2 regions of the Vibrio sp. 9-16B-A1 genome follow, and region 1 is predicted to be linked to the other one. Evidence: riboswitches for the same ligand, from Rfam matches in the RefSeq annotation. Region 1 holds a riboswitch; the other holds the start of a gene.
What was found. Region 1 has a riboswitch for lysine ahead of ACVB80_RS13075 (Na+/H+ antiporter NhaC family protein). Riboswitches for the same ligand answer to the same signal wherever they lie in the genome.
Positions count from the first base shown of each region.

Region 2: linked by a shared signal. The riboswitch ahead of lysC (lysine-sensitive aspartokinase 3) and the one ahead of ACVB80_RS13075 (Na+/H+ antiporter NhaC family protein) in region 1 are both predicted to bind lysine.

Region 1 covers NZ_JBSDZD010000007.1:118,492-126,662, forward strand. The annotation lists gene ACVB80_RS13065 (inosine/guanosine kinase) at 1-1,159, shown strand, start outside; gene ACVB80_RS13070 (H-NS family histone-like protein) at 1,226-1,633, opposite strand; lysine riboswitch at 1,937-2,121, shown strand; gene ACVB80_RS13075 (Na+/H+ antiporter NhaC family protein) at 2,219-3,814, shown strand; His leader region at 3,953-4,083, shown strand; gene hisG (ATP phosphoribosyltransferase) at 4,130-5,026, shown strand; gene hisD (histidinol dehydrogenase) at 5,033-6,331, shown strand; gene hisC (histidinol-phosphate transaminase) at 6,331-7,383, shown strand; gene hisB (bifunctional histidinol-phosphatase/imidazoleglycerol-phosphate dehydratase HisB) at 7,399-8,171, shown strand, end outside.
Region 2 covers NZ_JBSDZD010000008.1:6,177-14,347, forward strand. The annotation lists gene metH (methionine synthase) at 1-1,131, shown strand, start outside; gene lysC (lysine-sensitive aspartokinase 3) at 1,408-2,757, opposite strand; lysine riboswitch at 2,868-3,035, opposite strand; gene ACVB80_RS13790 (pyridoxal-phosphate-dependent aminotransferase family protein) at 3,199-4,317, shown strand; gene ACVB80_RS13795 (PglL family O-oligosaccharyltransferase) at 4,354-6,135, opposite strand; gene uvrA (excinuclease ABC subunit UvrA) at 6,185-8,171, opposite strand, start outside.

The DNA of each region.
Region 1 (8,171 bases):
GGTAACGGATGAGTTTATTGCCAAATTCGGTTTAAGTAAGGGACATTCTTTGGTTATTGATGACCAGACCGCAGAGGCGCTTTATTCGGAACTGAAAGAAGAAAACCTGGTAACCAATGAGTATGCAGGCGGTACTATTGGTAACACGCTGCACAATTATTCGGTTCTGGCTGATGACAAATCTATCCTGCTGGGCGTAATGAGCAGCGATATTCAGATTGGCAGCTATGGCTACCGTTACCTGTGTAACACATCAAGCCGCATGGATCTGAACCACCTTCAGGGTGTGAACGGTGCGATTGGCCGCTGTTTTGCCCTTATCAGTGAAGACGGTGAGCGCACCTTTGCGATCAGCGAAGGTCAGATGAACCAGCTTCACCCGGATAATATTCCTGAGCACATCTTTAAAAAAGCTTCTGCTTTGGTTCTGACAGCTTACCTGGTGCGCTGCAAAGATGGTGACCCAATGCCGGAAGCCACCATGCAGGCGATCGAATACGCGAAGAAACACGATGTTCCTGTTGTTCTGACCCTGGGCACCAAATACGTGATTCAGGATGATCCGGAATACTGGCAGCAGTTCCTGAACGATCATATTTCAGTGGTTGCGATGAACGAAGATGAGGCTCAGGCCCTGACTGGCGAGGATGACCCTCTGCTGGCCGCTGACAAGGCGCTGGAGTGGGTAGACCTGGTATTGTGTACTGCTGGCCCTGTAGGTCTGTATATGGCTGGTTACACTGAAGACAGCGTGAAGCGTCAGACCAGTCTGCCACTTCTGCCTGGTGCGATTGCTGAGTTTAACCAGTATGAGTTCAGCCGTCCGGCAAAGAAAGACTATGTGGATAATCCTATTAAGGTTTACTCACATATCGCGCCTTATATGGGTGGCCCGGAGAAGATCAAGAACACCAATGGTGCGGGTGATGCTGCACTGTCTGCTCTTTTGCATGATATGGCCGCAAACCGTTATCACAAAGATAATGTGCCAAATTCAAGCAAGCACCAGCAGTCATTCCTGACTTATTCTTCATTCTCTCAGGTATGTAAGTATTCTAACCGTGCGAGCTATGAAGTGCTGGTTCAGCACTCTCCGCGTCTGTCCCGTGGCCTGCCGGAAAGAGAAGACAGTCTGGAAGAGGCATACTGGGAAAGATAATCAGAACCGGAAGATATAAAAAAAGAGCGCTTATGCGCTCTTTTTTATTAATTAAACAAATATAAACTATTTGATTAGGAAATCTTCCAGGTTTGCACCGTTGTCCAGCTCTGCCTGAATTGCAGAAGGTGTACGGCCCTGACCAGTCCAGGTTTTTCTTTCGCCATCTACGGTGTACTCGTATTTAGCCGGACGTGGTTCACGTTTTTTCTTGGTTTTTGCTTTGCCTTCGCCAGACATTGCTGCAATCAGGTCTTCCAGTGCAATACCTTCTTTAGCAATCATATCGGCATATTCAGCCAGTTTAGCTTCGCGCTCTGCTTTTGCAGCTTCTTCTGCTTCAGCAGCTTCACGACGCTCTTCAACAACTAAAGTTAATTTTTCCAGCATTTCCTCAAGAGTTGAGAAATCTACATCGCGGGCAAAAGCACGCAGGCTGCGAATATTCAGCAGAGTCTTAGTAATATCTGACATGACAAATCCTGTTTAATTATTTTGTTAACGCTTTAATCATAACAGCGAAAATAAAGAATACAATATTTCCTCTGGTAAATACTTATATATTGTTGTGTGTATATCATAAAAATGACACTTCCCTGACTTTGGAACTTAAAAAAGGCGGTATTCACGGGTGCGCCAGTAAGTGTAACTGGTTGCATTGTGTGCGGTGAGCGCTATATCTGGCAAAGTGTAAATAAGCATTAACTTTGTATTGCAATACCGCTCAGGTCCGGTAGTATTGCCCGAACCTGATTTGAAAACTCTGTATAAAGAGCTTTTCAACGTAGAGGTGCGGTGGCTATCAGTATATGCTCTTAGGGTGACACCTTTGAGGAGCACAGAAAGGAGCCATACGCCGAAGTGACAGAGCCGGTCGAAGCCTGTCGCTGGGGTTATCTCCGAACAGGAATAACACTGCCATAGTCTATATTGTTGTTAAACTATGGAGCGCTACTGTAGGGTTGGGTGAAGTGTCTGCTTCCCTGTCGCTTGTTCAACTATGCCTGTACCCGGGCTGTCTGCAGTAGATCTCTGACCAAACACTGGTTAATGAAGATCATGAATACTATCGATTATACTAACTCTGCACTCTCGCTGTTACCGCCGTTAATAGCGCTGGGTCTGGCTATTCTTACGCGACGCGTACTGATTTCTCTTGGTGTCGGCATTTTGCTTGGCGCTGTCCTTCTCCACGACTATTCCGTGACTGCCTCAGTTTCCTATATCGCTTCTACTGTCAGCGGACTGGTTATTGAAGATGGCGGTATAAACAGCTGGAATATGAGCATTATTGCTTTCCTTATTCTGCTGGGTATGACTACCGCTCTGCTGACACTCTCTGGCGGTACCCGAGCTTTTGCTGAGTGGGCTCAGGTCCGGGTTAAAAGCAAACGTGGCTCTAAGCTGCTGGCGGCCTCTTTGGGTGTTTTCATCTTTGTTGATGATTATTTCAACAGCCTGGCGGTCGGTGCGATCTCCCGTCCTGTGACGGATCGTTTCTATGTTTCCCGTGCAAAGCTGGCTTACGTTCTTGACTCTACCGCAGCACCAATGTGTGTGCTGATGCCGGCATCGAGCTGGGGCGCATATATTATGACCATTATTGGCGGTATTCTGGTTACCCACGGTATGACCGAATATTCAGCCCTTGGTGCCTACCTGCGTATGATCCCTATGAACTTCTACGCTGTTTTCGCACTATTAATGGTATTCGCCGTTGCATGGTTCCAATTAGATGTGGGTCTGATGCGTCAGCGTGAAATTGAAGCGTCTCAGGGGCAAGGCTTTAATGGTGATAACGACAGCGAAGAAGCACACGATATTAATGAAGAGCTGGATATCGTCGAAAGTGAAAACGGCCGCGTTGCTGATCTGGTGTTCCCTATTATTGCGCTGATTATCGCAACGATTGCGGCAATGATTTATACAGGCGGTAAATCACTGGCTTCCAGTGATTTACCATTCTCTGTGCTTGGTGCATTTGAGAATACCGATGTAGGTAAGTCACTTTGTTACGGTGGTTTGGTTGGTCTTGCAGCTGCGCTAATTACCGTTCTGCGTCAGAAGCTCTCTTTTGCTGATATTGGTATGACAATGTGGATTGGTGCTAAATCTATGTTTGGTGCAATTCTTATCCTGTTCATTGCATGGACAATTGGTTCGGTTATTGGTGATATGAAAACCGGAGCTTATTTGTCATCTCAGGTGCAGGGTAATATTGACCCACATTGGCTGCCGGTCATTTTATTCCTGCTGTCTGGTCTGATGGCATTTTCTACCGGCACCTCATGGGGAACGTTCGGTATTATGCTGCCAATCGCTGGTGATATGGCCGGTGCGACAGATTTGGCACTGATGCTGCCAATGCTGAGTGCGGTTCTGGCTGGCTCTGTATTTGGTGACCACTGTTCACCTATTTCAGACACGACGATTCTGTCGTCTACCGGTGCGCGCTGTAATCATATTGACCACGTTGCTACTCAGCTGCCTTACGCACTGTCTGTGGCGGCCGTCTCCTGTATTGGTTTCATCGTGCTGGGTATGAGCAGCTCGGTTGCGCTCTCTTTCGCTGCGACCTCTGTGGCTTTCGTACTTGTCTGCTTTGCCTTGTCGGTGGTGGCTAAGTCCCGCCAGACTAAAGAAGCGGCGTTATAAGCGTCAAATGTTACGAGGGGAGCCGTTGGTTCCCTTTTTTTTTATCTGATGTTTAATTTGGGGTTGCAAAATAAAATCAGCCCGGTTAGTGTGAAGTTAACTCAAGGAGATACACATCATGCGTAAATCAGTAATGAACATTCATCATCACCATCCTGACTAGTCTTTCGGGAGGTTTACGCACACCGGGAGACAGGAAAGTCCCGGTGGTATCAGAGATGACAGATTAAGATCCCCGGGAGACACCAAGCTTCCGGGGATTTTTTCTTTTTGTACTGTTTACTTTTGATACAAAATTCGCACAGGGAAAACGCAATGCAAACACAACGCTTAAGAATCGCTATTCAAAAAAAAGGACGCCTGAGTAAAGAGTGTCAGGAGCTGCTGAAAAAATGCGGCGTTAAGTTCAACATCATGGGTGAGCGTTTGGTCGTCCACTCAGAAAACATGCCTATCGACCTGCTTCTGGTTCGTGATGACGATATCCCGGGTCTGGTCATGGATGGTGTGGTTGACCTTGGCTTTATCGGAGAGAATGAACTGGAAGAAGTTCGTCTTGAACGCCTGTCCCGCGGCGAGCCAAGTGGTTTCACCGCGCTGCGCAGACTCGACTTTGGCGGCTGTCGTCTGTCCATTGCCATCGACAAGGATGAAGAGTACAACGGCCCGCAGGATCTGGCTGGAAAACGCATTGCTACCACCTACCCACAGTTGCTCAAACGCTACATGGACGAGCAGGGCGTCCCATTCTCAACCTGTATGCTGACCGGCTCGGTCGAAGTTGCCCCGCGCGCAGGCCTTGCTGACGCGATTGCTGACCTGGTGTCTACCGGCGCAACCCTTGAAGCCAATGGCCTGAAGGAAGCGGAAGTGATCTTCCGTTCCAAAGCCACCCTTATCCAGCGTGACGGTGAATTCGCTGCTGACAAGCAGGCGCTTATCGAAAAACTGCTGACCCGTATGCAGGGCGTGATTCAGGCCAAAGAGTCCAAATACATCATGCTCCACGCTCCAACTGAAAAACTCAATCAGGTTAAGGCGCTGCTGCCTGGCGCAGAAGACCCAACCGTACTTCCGCTGTCTGCTGAGCAAAATCGTGTGGCGGTACACCTGGTCAGTACTGAAAACCTGTTCTGGGAAACCATGGAACAGCTGAAAGAACTGGGTGCCAGCTCGATTCTGGTCCTGCCGATTGAGAAGATGATGGAGTAACACAGAATGAAAACGCTGGTATGGCAATCACTCAGTGAATCTCAGCAGGACTCGGTACTGGAAAGACCGGCGATTGCTGAGGGCGCAAATATCACTCAGGCGGTAGAGCAGGTAATTTCATCTGTCCGCAAAGAGGGTGACGTTGCGCTTAAAGCGCTGACAGAAAAATTCGATGGTGTTGCTCTGGACAGTATTCAGGTCAGCAGCGAAGAGATTGAAGCCGCGTCCGGCCGCCTGTCTGAAAAAATGAAGCAGGCGCTGGAACAGGCGTATGACAATATTTCTAAGTTCCACGAAGCGCAAAAACCGCAGACCGTGCGGGTTGAAACTCAGCCTGGCGTGGTTTGTGAGCAGGTAACCCGCGCAATCAATAAGGTTGGCCTGTATATCCCGGGTGGCAGTGCCCCGTTGCCATCAACCGTACTGATGCTGGGCGTGCCGGCTCAGATCGCCGGTTGCCGCGAAGTCGCGCTCTGTTCTCCGCCGCCGATCGCCGATGAGATCCTGTATGCGGCGAAGCTGTGTAAGATCGATAAGGTGTACCAGCTTGGCGGTGCTCAGGCCGTTGCCGCCATGGCTTATGGCAGTGAAAGCGTTACGAAAGTGGACAAGATTTTTGGCCCGGGTAACGCGTATGTCACCGAAGCCAAGCGCCAGGTGAGCAATGATTTCCGCGGTGCGGCGATTGATATGCCTGCAGGGCCTTCTGAAGTGCTGGTGATTGCCGATGACAGTGCGTATCCGGATTTTATCGCCGCCGATCTGCTGAGCCAGGCTGAGCACGGCCCGGATTCTCAGGTTGTGCTGGTAACGCCGTCAGTCGTAATTGCCGACAAAGTGGCGGACGCAGTGCAGCGTCAGTTGGCAGAGCTGTCACGCAAAGAGATCGCGCAGCAGGCACTGGGTGCCAGTGTGATCATTGTGGCGGAGTCCATCAGCCAGTGTGTCGCCATTTCTAACTTCTATGGCCCGGAGCACCTGATCGTACAAACCGAAGCGCCGCGTGAGTTGCTGCCACTGCTCGATAACGCCGGTTCGATCTTCCTTGGCGACTGGTCGCCGGAATCGGCCGGTGATTACGCCTCCGGTACCAACCACGTGCTGCCGACTTACGGTTATACCCGTACCTACTCAAGTCTTGGCCTTGCTGATTTCTCCAAGCGTATGACGGTGCAGGAGCTGAGTGCAGACGGTCTCAAAACCTTGGCACCAACCGTTGTTACTATGGCAGAAGCTGAGGGGCTGGATGCCCACAAACGCGCGGTGACTATCCGTGTCGAGAAGCTGGCAAAAGGAGAGGCGTAATGGAGAAACTGGCCAGAAAACAGGTACAGCAACTGACGCCGTATCTGTCAGCCCGCCGTATTGGCGGCAGTGGTGACGTGTGGCTCAATGCTAACGAATCGCCATTTGATAATGAATACAAAACAGACTTCGCCCGCCTGAACCGCTACAGCGAGTGTCAGCCTGCATCCCTGATTAACGCTTACGCCGCTTATGCAGGCGTCAAGCCGGAGCAAACCCTCACCTCACGTGGCGCAGATGAAGGCATCGAACTGCTGATCCGTGCGTTCTGTGAGCCGGGTGAGGATGCGATCCTTTATTGCCCGCCTACTTACGGCATGTACTCCATCAGTGCAGAAACCATTGGTGTTGAGCAGAAGACAGTGCCGTTAACAGCCGACTGGCAATTGGATCTCGAGGGCATTGAAGCGAACCTGGATCAGGTGAAGCTGGTATTTGTCTGCAGTCCGAACAATCCGACCGGCAACCTGGTTCGCCGTGAAGACATCGTGTCCCTGCTGGAGATGACCAAAGACCGCGCCATTGTGGTGATGGATGAAGCCTATATCGATTTTTGCCCGGAAGCGTCGACGGTCGATCTGCTGGAGCAGTATCCAAACCTTGCGATCTTAAGAACCCTGTCGAAGGCTTTTGCCCTGGCTGGTCTTCGCTGTGGTTTTACCCTGGCGAACGAAGATCTGATTCAGGTGTTGCTTAAAGTGATCGCGCCTTATCCTGTTCCGGTTCCGGTGGCGGACATCGCCTGTCAGGCACTGTCTGAAGCGGGTCTTGCAAAAATGAAGTTCCAGACGCTGGATCTCAACGCCAACCGTGCCTATCTGCAGGTAGGTCTGAGCATGCTCGATGGAGTGGAAGTCTTTGAAGGCTGGGGGAACTATCTGCTGGTGAAATTCCCGGATGGAGACCTGCTGTTTAATGCGGCGTGGGACAGCGGAATTATCCTGCGTAACTCGCCAATTAAAGATTGTGTCCGCATCAGCGTGGGCAACCGGGAAGAATGTGAAAAAGTTGTGGCCTTTATCCGCAATGAGCTGGCCAAAAACGTTGCTTAGTAAAAGGAAGTCGCAGTGAGCAAACAACAAAAAATTCTGTTTATTGATCGTGATGGTACGTTGATCGAAGAGCCACCGGTGGACTTTCAGGTTGACCGTCTGGATAAACTCAAATTTGAGCCCTTTGTTATTCCGGTTCTGCTGGAGCTGCAGGACGCGGGCTACCGTCTGGTGATGGTGACCAACCAGGACGGTCTGGGCACCGACAGCTATCCGCAGCCTGATTTTGATGCGCCACATAATATGATGATGGAAATCTTCGAATCTCAGGGCGTGAAGTTTGATGATGTGCTGATCTGCCCGCACTTTGAGGAAGACAACTGCAGCTGCCGTAAGCCGAAACTGGGTATGGTGAAAGAGTATCTTCAGGGCGGAAAAGTCGATTTTCAGCAGTCGGTGGTTATCGGTGACCGAGCCACAGACCTTCAGTTGGCTGAAAACATGGCGATTCGTGGCATACAGTACAACCCGCAGACCATGGGTTGGCGTGAAATCCTGACTGACCTGACGGTTAAAGCGCGCGTGGCCGAAGTGGTGCGCACGACCAAAGAGACTGACATCAAAGTCGCAGTTAACCTTGACGCTCAGGGCGGCAACGAAATTTCTACCGGTCTTGGCTTTTTCGACCATATGCTGGATCAGATCGCGACCCACGGCGGATTTCAGATGCGCTGCCAGGTGGAAGGTGACCTGCACATAGACGATCACCACACGGTGGAAGACACTGCTCTGGCGCTCGGTCAGGCCCTGAAAGATGCGCTGGGAGACAAGCGTGGCATTGGCCGTTT
Region 2 (8,171 bases), on a different contig from region 1:
AACTATCACAAGCCGGTGGTTTATGTGAACAACGCTTCACGGGCGGTTGGTGTGTGTACCTCACTGCTGTCTGATGAGCTGCGCCCGGCCTTTGTGGAGAAGCTGGACCTCGACTACGAACGGGTGCGTGATCAGCACAACCGCAAGAAGCCGCGCACGGCACCGGTAACCCTGGAGAAAGCCCGGGCAAACAGAGCAGCGATTGACTGGCAGGAGTATACCCCTCCGGTTCCGGCCAAACCTGGAGTGCATGTATTCGATGATTTTGATGTTGCGACCCTGCGTAACTATATTGACTGGACACCGTTCTTTATGACCTGGTCGCTGGTAGGCAAGTTCCCGGCGATCCTGGAGCACGAAGAGGTCGGGGAAGAAGCGAAACGCCTCTATCAGGACGCTTGTGAGTGGCTGGACAGAATTGAGAGCGAAGGCCTGATGAAGGCCCGTGGTATGTGTGCCCTGTTCCCGGCGGCCAGCGTGGGTGATGATATTGAGGTCTACAGCGATGAGTCCCGCACAGAGGTGGCGCATGTGCTGCGCAACCTCCGTCAGCAAACCGAGAAGCCGAAAGGTTACAACTACTGCCTGGCCGACTATATCGCGCCAAAAGAGAGCGGCAAGCCTGACTGGATCGGAGCCTTTGCCGTGACCGGTGGTGTTGGCGAGCGGGAACTGGCGGATGAGTTTAAAGCCAGAGGCGATGACTACAACGCGATCATGATCCAGGCGGTCGCAGACCGGCTGGCAGAAGCTTTTGCTGAGTACCTGCACGAAAAAGTCCGCCGTGAGATCTGGGGCTACTCTCCGCAGGAGAATCTCTCTAACGATGATCTTATCCGGGAGAAATACCAGGGCATCCGCCCGGCACCAGGTTACCCGGCCTGCCCGGAACACACCGAAAAAGGTACTCTGTGGGAGATGCTGAACGTTGAACAAACCATAGGTATGTCACTCACTTCCAGCTACGCTATGTGGCCTGGCGCATCGGTTTCCGGCTGGTACTTCTCGCACCCGGACTCCCGCTACTTCGCCATCGCCCAAATCCAGCCGGATCAGGTTGAAGACTATGCGAGCCGTAAAGGCTGGACACTGGAAGAAGCAGAGAAGTGGTTAGGGCCGAATATAAACTAAGGTCGCGGTGAAGGTATAGTGCCAAAAAAGGAAAGGAGCGGGTTTAAACAGCCGGCTCCTTTTTTTGATCTTGATGGTGTGTGGTTCGCGGTCCTGGGGTTGCGGGTTTTGTTTTGCAGATCGTGATATAACCCGGTAGCTTTCTCACCGAGCACCGAGCACCGAGCACCGAGCACCGAGCACCGAGCACCGAGCACCGAGCACCGAGCACCGGGAGCCTGTTTCTGGCTCTGCCAGTCCTCGTCCCCCGTATCACGAAACCTCGTTACCAGTTTTTTACTCAAACAACTCCGCATGCAGCGCCTGGACCGCGCTTCTTGCCACTGATTCATGTACCAGGAAGCACAGGTTGTGTGGGCTGGCACCGTAACAGATCATGCGCAGGTTGACGTCTTCCAGGGTGCTGAATACCTGTTTGGCGTAGCCTTTGCTGTCACTCATATTGTTACCGATAAGCGCCACCAGGCTCAGGCCGTGCTCTACTTCTACTGAGCACATGGCTTCAAGCTCTTCCCGTGCGGCCTGCGGAAGCTGTGGTGGCCCGCCAGCGGTGTTGGTTTGATCCAGGGTCAGGGAGACACTTACTTCAGAGGTAGTGATCAGATCCACCGATACTTTGTGTTTCGCCAGGATCTTGAAAGCTTCCGCCAGGAAGCCGTATGCCTGGAACATGTTCAGGCTGCGCAGGGTAACCATGGTCTGATTGCCGCGCAGTGCAAGTGCCCGGAACAGAGGCGCTGTTTCTGCCTGCTGGCGGATCCAGGTGCCGCCTTTTTCCGGTGCTTTTGATGAACCGACGAAGACCGGGATCTGATGGCGCAGGGCTGGCATCAGGGTTGAAGGGTGAAGGATTTTGGCGCCAAAGTTTGCCATCTCAGAGGCTTCACTGAAGCTGATCTCAGGGATCGGTGAGGCTTTTGGTGCAATACGCGGGTCTGTAGTGTAGATCCCTGGTACATCGGTCCAGATCTCCAGCCCCTGAGCTTCGACCGCTTCTGCGATTAGTGCAGCGCTGTAGTCACTGCCACCACGGCCAAGGGTTGTGGTGCAGCCCTCTGCATCGCTGCCGATAAAGCCCTGAGTGATCACTACCTGCTGCTGACACAGAGGAACCAGTTTTTCTTTGGCCAGAGCGGCAATCTCGTCCAGCTGAGGTTCAGCAGCACCATGGTTGGCATCCGTACGCAGTACATCACGGATATCGAAGCGGACCGCATCGACCCCACGTTCGCGCATCAGCTGAGTCAGTATGTGAGTAGACATCAGTTCACCGCAGGCTACCAGGTGGTCGGTGAGTTTATCGCTGGTCTGGATGGCGGCAGCTTCTGCAGTGGTGGCCACGGTATCCAGCACCTGTTTTACCAGAGCGGCTGTTTCTTCTGCATTATTAAGCTGGGTGAGTATCCGGTTATGGATCTCTGCCAGTTGTGACAGCAGTTCAACGCGTCTCGCGGAGTCAGCGGTGCCATTGGCCAGTTCAACCAGAATATTGGTCACGCCGGAGCAGGCACTGCTCACGACCAGGCGGGTGCCGGGGTTGGCTTCAATAATAGCCGAACATCGGCTCATGGCTTCGAAATCAGCGACGCTGGTGCCGCCAAATTTTGCAACGGTGAAAGTGCTCACGGTGGGATCTCCCAAATTTCCTGAAATTATTTACAAGTGATCAATACTGGATCACTCAACATCCGATGTTGAAGAGAGAAAGCGGGCGGAGGAATGTTACTTACATTTTTATTGTGAGAAGTGCTCCGCCGTGGCGACAGTTGCCAGGATTCAGCCTGGGCAACCGACAGAGAAGTGTCACGTCACTGCTCTGTCTCGGCGCTGCTCCCCATCAGCAGCCAGTCTGGGTTCGTGAAACCACTGGCGGCCTGCCTGGGCAGCGCTCCTCTTCTGCATATTTTTCATTGAACGTTTTTCCGCCGGTAATGTCAATCCGATTTGCTGTAGTAAATTTACCATTGTTAAAAAAAGATCAGAGGGACCCGACTTCAGTCGCATTGCTGCGGTAAACTATTCAGGTTAACCTGAAACATTCTGATAACAACAACGAAAAGGCTCTCCATGACTATTTCCAGCTTTAATCCTCCGCATCGTACCCTTATGGGACCCGGGCCATCGGATATTTATCCTCATGTTTTGCAGGCGCTCAGCCGTCCCACTATCGGTCATCTCGATCCTCTGTTTATTCAGATGATGGATGAACTCAAGCAGCTGCTTAAATACGCATTCCAGACTGAGAACGAGTTTACAATCGCAGTATCAGCCCCGGGCAGTGCCGGGATGGAAGCCTGCTTTGTTAACCTGGTCGAACCGGGTGACAAAGTGATTGTCTGCCGCAATGGCGTTTTTGGCGAACGGATGCGGGAAAATGTAGTTCGCTGTGGTGGCGAAGTCGTACTGGTGGATGACGAATGGGGCGCACCGGTAAGCGCTGATAAAGTCGCGCAGGCATTTGAGCTGCACCCGGATGCGAAGCTGCTGGCGTTTGTTCATGCTGAAACTTCAACCGGTGCCCTGTCGGATGCAAAAAAGCTGGCCGGGCTTGCCAGGCAGTATGGTGCGCTGACCATCGTTGATACGGTGACATCGCTGGGCGGTGTCCCGGTTCTGGTGGATGAGTGGGGGCTGGATGCTGTTTACTCCGGCAGTCAGAAGTGCCTTTCCTGCGTGCCTGGTCTGGCGCCGCTGACTTTTTCTGCTAAAGCGGTTGAGAAGATAAAGCAACGGAAAACGCCGGTGCAAAGCTGGTTCCTCGACCAGAGCCTGGTACTGGGCTACTGGAGCGGGGAAGGGAAACGCAGCTATCACCATACTGCGCCGGTCAACAGCCTGTATGCCCTGCATGAAGCACTGCTGCAACTGAAAACCGAAGGGTTGGAGCAGGCCTGGCAGCGTCATTCTCAAATGCATCAGCAGCTGAAAACCGGCCTGGAAGCGATGGGCTTTCGTTTTGTGGTGGATGAAGCATATCGCCTGCCTCAGCTCAATGCGGTCTATGTGCCGGAAGGCATTGATGAAGCGGCGGTGCGCAGTCATCTGCTCAATACTTACAACCTGGAAGTTGGCGCTGGTCTGGGAGCTCTGGCTGGTAAAGCCTGGCGTATAGGCCTGATGGGGTATGGTGCAAGGGCAGAAAACGTGGCCCTGTGCCTGAAGGCTCTGCAGGATTCACTGAACTGAAGCTAAAAAAGGAGAGCAATCTTGCTCTCCTTTCGGTTATTTGGCCTTAGCACCGGAAACGGCCTGTGAAGTGGCCGCCGAAGGCGGTTGATAGTGCACTTTACTGAAATCTTTCTGCGGAAACAGAAACTTTGCTTCCGCCCGGATTTGTTCCGCTTTTTGTTCCATGCCTACTCCCTGATAAGCCAGAATCAGGTTGGTATAAAATGCCGGACGCGGCTTTTGCGGAATGATCTCCAGAGACCAGTCGATATATGGCTGGATTAGCTTTTTATCCTGAGTGTACAGACCAATCGTCAGGTAAGTGCTGTAAACACTCCAGTCAAACCTGTCTTTCCATACTACCGGGTTGGTGACTTTTTCCAGCAGTTCAGGCTGGCGCGGCTGGGAACGCTCGAACTGCGTCAGGATATAGTTGGTATGCAGCGCGCTCAGCATATAAAAGCTGGTAACGATCGGCACAATCAGGCTGGTGGAGGCGAGCAAAACAGATGAAATCCGCGACAGCTTACCCTGACGATATTTGGCAGTACGCTGATCCAGCCAGTAGAGCAGAATAATAAAACTGACCCAGTGTATCGCAGAGTGATAGAAAGGGTACTCAAGCTGAGAGTGCACCACCAGTGGTGTCAGCAGCGCCAGCATGGCCACACGGGTACCTTTACGTGCTCCGGATATTTTATACAGAATAAACAGCGCGGTCAGCACCAGGGCGAAAACCGGCAGCAGGCCACCTTCAACGCCCCATATCATCAGCTCGTTGTGGGGGTGGTCCAGAGCCGGAAGCCCCGGATGGTAGTCAGGGTTGAGCTGGTGCTGTCTGGCAGTATAGAGCATGTAGGCAGACTCAAAATGACCATAACCATAACCGGTGACCGGCTTTTCAATGATCATATCGATTGCTTGTGGAAAGTGAAACTCACGGGCACTTTCCAGGGAGGTTTTCTGCTCCAGCAGGTGTCCGGCATCTCCATTCTGGCTGAGTGCGGGCAGATAAAGGCCGATAAGAATACCTGCCGTAAGGCTTACAGCCCAGGCGCCAAAACGACGTTTGGTGGTAAAGCGCCACAGGTAAGGCACTATCAGGGCCACCCCAAGTACAGCGCCCAGCCAGCCGGTACGGGACGCCAGTACAATCAGCAGCGGAACAGTCATTAATGGCGTGCATACCAGCAGCCCAAGCTGACTGATCTGTCTGCGGTATTTGTTTGGCTGACGGGCCAGCAGGTAGGCGGAGAGGACCAGGCCGGTGGCCAGAAAACTGGCCATGACATTCGGTTGCTGGAAGATCCCGTAAGGCCGGTTGGAGACTGTGTCATAACCAAGTGGATTGCCCGGCTCGAGCAGCAGGTACTGCACCCAGCCAAACAACGCCTCAATGATCACGCCAAGCAGAATAAACCACAGCAGGCGCTGCTTCTGCTTATTGCTGAACGGAAACTGCTGCAGCAGCACAAACAGGGCAAAGCCGGCCCACAGGCCGGTGATGCGGCCAATCGCCTGACCGACGATGGCGTCTGGCAGCAAAATCGGAGCGGTAAGAACAGCACAGCACAGCAGTAAAACAATGGTCAGCTTGGAGTAACGCAGGCGGCGGGTTCGGGATACCTGATAACAGCCCACGGCGACTGCAATACTGATGGTGATCCAGCTTGCGTCGTTAAACGACAGCGCCAGTCCGGAGCCGCCCGGGTTGGGCATAAAGAAATGCATTGTCACCAGAAAGGTGGCGGCCAGTGCGGCAAGAAACCGGCGGTTAAGCGGAGTCCGGGGTTTTCCGGACTCCAGCGACGTTCCGCTTACAAGCAGGGTTGCCATGAAAAAGTTACCTGTACTGAGAAACTAACTCCCCAGATAGTAACACTTTTTATCCCAGCATTGGTTTCAGGAATCGGGCGGTGTGAGAGCCTTCGACTTCTGCCACCTCTTCAGGGGTACCTTCAGCAATGATTTCACCGCCTCCCTGGCCGCCCTCCGGTCCCAGGTCCACGATCCAGTCCGCTGTTTTAATCACATCGAGGTTGTGTTCGATAACGACGACAGTATTGCCGTGATCGCGCAGACGATGCAGGACATTCAGCAGCTGCTGAATATCATGGAAATGCAGGCCGGTAGTTGGCTCATCCAGAATGTACAGGGTTTTGCCGGTATCACGTTTGGACAGCTCACGGGCCAGTTTTACCCGCTGCGCTTCACCGCCGGAAAGGGTGGTTGCTGCCTGGCCCAGCCGGATATAGGAGAGGCCAACATCCATCAGGGTCTGAAGTTTACGGGCGATAACCGGTACCGGGTCAAAAAACTCACGGGCGTCTTCAACCGTCATCTCCAGAACTTCATCGATGCTCTTGCCCTTATAGCGCACTTCCAGGGTTTCCCGGTTGTAGCGCTTGCCTTTACATACATCACACGGTACATACACATCCGGCAGGAAGTGCATTTCTACTTTGATTACCCCGTCACCCTGACAGGCTTCACAGCGTCCGCCACGCACGTTAAAGCTGAATCGGCCTGGTTTGTAACCGCGTGAGCGGGATTCCTGGGTACCGGCAAACAGTTCGCGGATCGGGGTAAAGATCCCGGTATAGGTCGCCGGGTTGGAACGCGGGGTACGGCCGATAGGACTCTGGTCTATATCGATGACCTTGTCAAAATGTTCCAGACCTTTGATCTTCTTAAACGGTGCCGGAGTAGCAACTGTTGCGCCATTGAGCCGGGTCTGGGCGATCTTGTAGAAAGTATCATTGATCAGGGTCGACTTGCCCGAGCCTGATACACCGGTAATACAGGTAAACAGGCCTACCGGAATCGACAGGTCTACCTGTTTCAGGTTGTTGCCTGAAGCGCCGCTGAGCTCAACCACTTTTTTGCGGTCACGCGGGGTACGCTGCTGTGGAATCGCGATGCACTGTTTACCGCTCAGGTACTGACCGGTCAGGGATTCAGGGGTGTCGAGAATGGTCTGCATATCACCCTGTGCCACCACCTCACCGCCGTGTACACCGGCGCCCGGGCCGATATCGATAATATGATCGGCGCAGCGAATGGCGTCTTCATCATGCTCAACCACCAAAACGGTATTGCCCAGATCCCGCAGGTGGGTCAGGGTCTTGAGCAGCCGCTCGTTATCGCGCTGGTGCAGGCCGATGGAAGGCTCGTCGAGTACATACATTACCCCGACCAGGCCGGCACCGATCTGGCTGGCCAGACGGATCCGCTGGGCTTCACCCCCGGAGAGGGTTTCAGCGCTGCGCGACAGGTTGAGATAGTTCAGGCCGACATTAACCAGAAAGTGCAGCCGGTCATTGATCTCTTTGAGCACTTTCTCTGCGATTTGGGCTTTCTGGCCGCTTAGTTCAAGCTGACTGAAGAACTCCATTGCGCCGCTGATGCTCATTTCTACGATTTCCGGCAGGGCGACATCCTGGATAAATACGTTGCGTGCTTCGGTGCGCAACCGGGTACCGCCACAGCCTGAACAGGATTTGGTAGAGATATATTTGGCCAGTTCTTCACGTACCGCGTTGGATTCTGTATCCCGGTAGCGTCTTTCGAGGGTGTTCAGGATCCCTTCAAACGGATGGCGTTTGATCCGGCTGTCGCCGCGGTCATTGATATAGACGAACTCGACTTCGGTGCGTCCGGACCCTTTGAGAATGATCTCCCGTATTGGTTTGGAGAGAGATTTAAATGGCACATCCAGAGAAAAGTCGTAGTGTTTGGCCAGTGAGCTCAGCATCTGGAAGTAGTAGTAGTTCTTTTTATCCCAGCCGCGGATAGCGCCTTCTGCCAGACTCAGGCTGTCATCCAGGATCACCCGGTCAGGGTCAAAATATTGCTGAACGCCCAGGCCATCA